DNA from 2 places in the Sporosarcina sp. FSL K6-2383 genome. Region 1 is predicted to be linked to the other one. Evidence: predicted binding sites of a transcription regulator. Region 1 holds the regulator's gene; the other holds the start of a gene.
The links. The regulator CtsR, encoded in region 1, represses protease genes until heat stress. The targets are predictions, from matches to a motif close to ATGGTCAATAAAGGTCAAACA.
Positions count from the first base shown of each region.

Region 2: a site for CtsR is predicted at 1,754-1,774, ahead of clpP (ATP-dependent Clp endopeptidase proteolytic subunit ClpP). Genes of this name have one in related genera too.

Region 1 is NZ_CP152017.1:240,266-243,445, forward strand. It holds gene MKZ10_RS01375 (protein arginine kinase) at 1-543, opposite strand, end outside; gene MKZ10_RS01380 (UvrB/UvrC motif-containing protein) at 533-1,087, opposite strand; gene MKZ10_RS01385 (CtsR family transcriptional regulator) at 1,344-1,814, opposite strand; gene MKZ10_RS01390 (hypothetical protein) at 2,004-3,180, opposite strand, start outside.
Region 2 is NZ_CP152017.1:3,353,012-3,356,191, reverse strand. It holds gene MKZ10_RS16915 (gluconeogenesis factor YvcK family protein) at 1-193, shown strand, start outside; gene whiA (DNA-binding protein WhiA) at 230-1,174, shown strand; gene MKZ10_RS16905 (HPr family phosphocarrier protein) at 1,200-1,457, shown strand; tRNA gene MKZ10_RS16900 (tRNA-Arg) at 1,596-1,667, opposite strand; gene clpP (ATP-dependent Clp endopeptidase proteolytic subunit ClpP) at 1,858-2,457, shown strand; gene MKZ10_RS16890 (squalene/phytoene synthase family protein) at 3,007-3,180, shown strand, end outside.

The DNA of each region.
Region 1 (3,180 bases):
TAAATGCATCATGACGGACGCTCGCATCCCCGTTCCTGTATTTGATGGACAGCTTGTTAAATAGCCGAAATCCTCATCAAACGCATATGGCAATTCTTTTTCCAAGTGATCATCTACTTGGTTCGCCTGATTGTAAGCATCCTCAAGCTGAAGTCCCGGATAGATGCATTGGATGCGAATATGATCCTCCTCATTGACCATGACACTAATTGTTTCGTCCTCCGATAGAATGACTGCCCCTTGCCGATCTGGATTAGCCAAATGCGGGCTAATTAAATGCTTCTCAACAAGTACTTGGCGCTCAAGTGCTGGAAGATCCGCCATTTTCGTATAGGTGTATTCACTTTCATCCGAATCGAGCAGGACGCCAGCAACAGCCTTATCGACAGCCATTGCATCTTCCTCTTTAAATGCAATTGGAAAATGATAACCCGTTAGATTGCGAGCTAAGCGAATCCGCGTTGACATCACAATGTCCGAATGCTCACCATGAGCCGTCATCCAGCCTGTCACCGCATTGCGCATGAACTTTTCAATCGACATCGCTCGTTTCACCTCCATTGGCAAGGTGTTGCTTTAGTGTATTCGCCTCATCACGTAAAGCTGCCGCTTCTTCAAATTGCTCCGCCTCGATAGCTACTTGCATTTTCACACGAATTTCTTCGATTTTCTTTTTAACTGCATATAATTTATTGAATGACACCGGGATTTTCCCTACATGACTCGAGTGACCATTGTGGAGCTTTCTTAATACTTGTGGCAATTTGCCACGGAATGTGTCGTAACACGTTGCACAACCAAATTTGCCAATTTCGATGAACTTTTGGAATGTCAAGCCACATGAAGGACATTCAAGCCCGGTTTGCGAACTATCACGTGCTTGCTGCTGTGCTTGAAATGGGTCCGTCCCGCTAAACCAGTGTGACAGAAACTGCTGAATCGACAACGGCTCCTGATTTGGGTCAAAGTGGAATGCCTGCATCTGAAAAGCACATTTATCACATAAATGACGCTCCACCGAACCCGCCACACTTTCCTGCGTAATAATGACGGAGGCTGGTCGTTCCTTACAATTTTCACATATCACAAAATCACCTCATTGTGGTTAGAATCAATTACGCCTCGGCGTGATTGTGTCGGGATTTTGAATTGTGCTTGCACAATTCACTCCCCTCAAAATCCCCGACATCCGCCGGAGGCTTAATTTGAATCAGCAAATGTATTTGTACTGAAAGCGAAGCGTCAGCTACAGGGAGTTTGAACTTCATTTGATTGAAATACTTTTTTGGCATTCATTCCCACACTTATAGAAGTGGGGAACTTCTGCTGAATCAAATTGGCATTCAGTCTAACTGCTCATAAATAAGCGTTACGAGCATCGCCTGTAAAATCCGGGCACGAAGAATATCACGTTCTGGAAGCGGCTGATAGAGCGTTGTACGATCGACAGCAGCTAAAATAAGCCTCGATTCACGCTCTGACACAACTTCCTCCTCCATCAATCTATAGACAATATCCTCAGCCATCGTAAAGGAGATTCCCGTTCGAATCCCTTCTAAAACATGTTCAATCAATTCTTTGCGCGAATTGGTCTGCACTCGAAAAATACGGATATAGCCACCGCCGCCACGCTTCGATTCAACTGCGTAACCACGTTCTACCGTAAAACGAGTTTTAATAACGTAATTGATTTGAGAAGGTACGCATTGGAACTTCTCTGCAACTTCACTGCGCTTAATGACTATTGCGCCTTTCTGTTCTTCTTCGATGATGGCCTTTAAATAACCTTCTATAATGTCAGAAATATTTCGCATGTCCTCACCTCTTTCATACCGGGTGATAAGCCGTTGACTTTGACTATCTTTGACTTAATTGTACATGACGCACCGATTAATCTGCAATTGAAAAGCACTGCAACTCGTAGTATCGACATGTTTGGCTATCATTTAATCATCATACAAAAACGGAGTACACGAGAAATCTCTCTGTACTCCGTTACCTAATTATTTCATACTGTTATTCGTCAAGGCTTTCACCGGTAAGAAAAGCTCACCTGTCTCTATATACGTAATCGCCAATTGATCGCCTTCTTGAATGTAAATTGCAAGTGGCACCATTTCAGATGACACGCTAAAGTTCCGTCCATCAGCAGCCAAAAACGACACTAATGTAAAGTCACCGACACGTTCTTTGAAAACACGCACGACAGTCACCGACGTTTGCGCCTCTTCAGCGCCCGAACTACCATCGACAGTACTGCCTCCGCGTTGAAGTGCTGTTTTATACAATTTCAATGCTTCGTTCGGAGTATTTCCATACACCGAAATTTCCGGATTTGCTGCAGATACGATGAAATAATTTTGCAAAAATCCGTTTGAATCGAGCACCGGAGTCAACCAGCTGGCTTCCCCGTAGAAGTTGTACAGCACCGGCATTTCACCGGACCATTTCTTTTCGATGAATTTCTTTTCAATGATTTGAAGTGCCCCTTGCGAATCCATATAGGACTCCTCCAGATTGCCCGTATAATACGTTGCTTCACCCGTCCGACCATCCGTCAAGGCATAACCAAGCATCGAATCGACGCCTTCTTTCGGACTTGTAAAATCAGTGAAGTAAAACATATGACCATTCTCGTCAAAAATCGGACTCACATTAGCTTCGGTCCCTTCATCTGACGGCAATTTCACATCTTTTTTCCCGAATACCGAATTCCAGAATCCGTGAACATAGTTACCAAAATAACTATTTTGTAAACTAACTGCTTCAGGCGAAACAGCACCATCGATAAATGCAGGTACATCCGCAAGTGCATATTTCGCCATCTCTCCCGTCGCCGGATCAACCACTACAATCCCTTGAACATCAAAGCCGTTGCGTGCCGTAATAAAGTTCCCGTATGAGCGGATATAATAAGGCACTCCTTCATTATCAATTTCTAGCTGGACATCCCCGTAGAAAATGAGATTCGGCATTTCCATCCGCATATGACGCTCCACTTGCTTGTGGAAAAACGATGAAGGCGTATAAGTCATTTCAACCTTCACGAATTTCGGATTATCTGCCGAATCAGTCGCACTCATTGTGAAATACCCAGGTGTTGTTTTCCCAGCCCACCACTTGAAAAGACCCGAAAATTCAACAGGTGCGATGTAGACAAAATCATCGCCAACTTTTTGA
Region 2 (3,180 bases), 560 kb from region 1:
GTTGTTAGGTAAGAAGGAGCAAACGGAACCACCGTGGTCTGTTATTAACGATTTGGAGAACATTCAACGACTTGTCCCTGATGTCATTGTGAAGAATATAGCGTTGGTGAATGGTAAAAATGTGATGCATGACTCTGATAAAGTTGCTAATTTGCTCATGGATTATATAGATAGTGCTATAAAAACGGATTAGACGTGATCGTCGCCGGGAAAGGGGACTTGAAAAATCATGTCTTTTGCTTCAGAGACAAAGAAAGAAATGACTCAAATTGAGGCGGATGATTGTTGTGTAAAGGCGGAGGTAGCAGCTTTCATTAGAATGAATGGTGCACTGTCCTTTTCAAACAAACAACTAAGCCTTGATGTGCAAACTGAAAATGCCGCGATTGCGAGGCGTTTGTATTCAAATTTAAAACGCTTGTATCCCTATAAGGTAGAACTGCTTGTGCGGAAAAAAATGCGTTTGAAAAAAAATAATGTGTATATTTGCCGAATAAGAGACGGTGCAAAGCCGCTTCTAGAAGATTTACTTATTTTGACCGGCACTTTTCAATTTAAAAATGAAATATCACCGGCAATCGTAAAAAAGAAATGCTGTCAGCGGGCATATTTAAGAGGTGCCTTTCTAGCGGGTGGTTCGGTTAACAATCCTGAGACATCCTCTTATCATCTTGAAATTTTTTCGATTTACAAGGAGCATAGTGAAGCACTTGTTGAATTGATGAATAAGTATCAGCTTAATGGCAAGTCGATTGAACGCAAAAAAGGGTATATTGCCTATTTGAAGGAAGCTGAGAAAATATCAGACTTTCTAAGCATTGTTGGAGCGCATGTCTCCTTGATGAAATTTGAGGATGTGCGAATCATTCGCGATATGCGAAATAGCGTAAACAGGCTTGTCAATTGTGAAACTGCGAATTTGAATAAGACAATTGGGGCTGCTCAGCGCCAAGTTGAAAACATAAAATTTATCGAGAGTACAATTGGTTTAGGGCAATTGCCTGATAGATTACAAGAAATTGCAAGACTACGTGTGGACAATCAGGATATTACATTGAAAGAGCTTGGCGAATTGGTTTCAGGTGGAACGGTTAGTAAGTCAGGCGTGAATCATCGTTTAAGAAAAATAGAGGAAATTGCAGAAAATCTCCGTAATGGGGGCATTGGAAGCTGACAAATAGACAGGAGTTGGGGAATTCATGGCAGAACAAACAGTGGAAGTGAAATTGAAATCAGGTTTACAAGCAAGGCAAGCAGCACTTTTTGTCCAGGAGGCAAATCGTTTTACATCAGATGTGTTTTTGAAGAAAGAAAACCGGCAAGTAAATGCGAAAAGTATTATGGGGATAATGAGTCTCGCAATCGCACGAGGCACATCGGTTACACTCATTGCTGAAGGCATTGACGAAGAACAGGCGTTAAGTACACTTTCCGTCCTTGTTGAAAATGAAAAATAAATAACAAACCTAGCCGTTTTCGTATCGTAATTTGATAGTTGGAGACGGTTTTTTATTATGAATAATGAGAGAAGTTGAGGGCTAAGCTTTTTGGGGCAATAAAATACCCGTCATTGCATACACAATGACGGGTGGGAATGCCCTCGGCGGGAGTCGAACCCACATTTTAAGCTTCGGAGGCTTACGTGCTATCCATTGCACCACGAGGACCCATTATTCATAAACTGCCTTGTAGCAGACAAACTCCATTATACTAATGCGGTTAGACGAATGCAATAGTTATTTTGGGAGCGTTATATTTGACCTTTGTTGACCATACTATGTATGATAAAATTACAGTTGAAGCGGAAGTGCGTTTCAACAGACTGACAACACTATCCACCTTGAAGGAGGAAATGGAATGAATCTAATACCTACAGTAATTGAACAGACGAGTCGTGGAGAGCGGGCTTACGATATTTATTCCCGTTTATTGAAAGACAGAATTATTATGCTTGGTAGTGCAATTGACGACAACGTGTCAAACTCTATCGTCGCACAGCTTTTATTCCTTGAAGCAGAAGATCCAGAAAAAGATATCTCGATTTACATCAATAGCCCAGGCGGAAGTATTACAGCTGGGATGGCAATTTACGATACAATGCAGTTCATCAAACCTGATGTACAAACAATTTGTATCGGGATGGCTGCTTCAATGGGTTCTTTCCTTCTTGCAGCTGGTACGAAAGGTAAGCGATATTCTCTTCCAAATGCGGAAGTGATGATTCACCAGCCACTTGGCGGTGCACAAGGCCAGGCGACAGAAATTGAAATTGCAGCGAAGCGTATTCTGTTCCTTCGTGAGAAGCTAAACAGCATTCTTGCAGAGCGTACAGGACAATCGATTGAAGTTCTTGCAAGAGACACTGATCGCGATAACTTTATGACAGCAGAACGTGCAAAGGAATACGGTTTGATTGACCACATTATTTCAAATAGCGATATGAAAGAAAAAAAATAATCACGTTGAAGCCGATCCATTGAATGGATCGGCTTTTCTTAGATTATTTTTACATATGAAGAAAGTTTAGTGTGGTTTTTAGTAATTGGTGTGTTGTGGAGACAATTATATCGGTTAGGAAAAAGTGAATTTATCCATTGGAAGCGCTTATTATCAATTCTCGGGTATTTATCTGATTTCAGCAAATGCTTTTGTACTGAAAGCGAAGCGTCAGCTACAGAAAACCCCCACTTCCTTAAGTGGTGGGATGAATGTGATGGTTTTACTGTGCAGTGGGGGTTCAAACCCCGGCTGAACTCAGATAAAGCCTCCGGCGGATGTCAGGGATTTTGAAAGGAGTCAAGGAAGGCAGTCTAAGACCGCCACATCCTGTGGCACGGTTGCATGACCAGCATCGTGCTGGCCTCAAGCTCAATTCAAAATCCCGACGCAATTACGCCAAGGCGTAATCGATAATCCGATATTATTCTCTTTTTTAGTGTATATTTTTTAAAATTCAGTTACGATAATGAGTATAGACAAAATTGAAAAGGGAGGTACGGAATTCGAATGAGTATGTTTCCGAAAGATGCAATGCGTGTACTAAAAGAGACGAGTCGTACATTTTATATTCCGATTACTTTTTTGCAGAAAGAGTTAAAGCATTCGGTTGCATCTGCTTATTTAGTATTTCGGGCAATTGATGAAATAGAAGATCATGAAGAATTGACCAATGATGTAAAA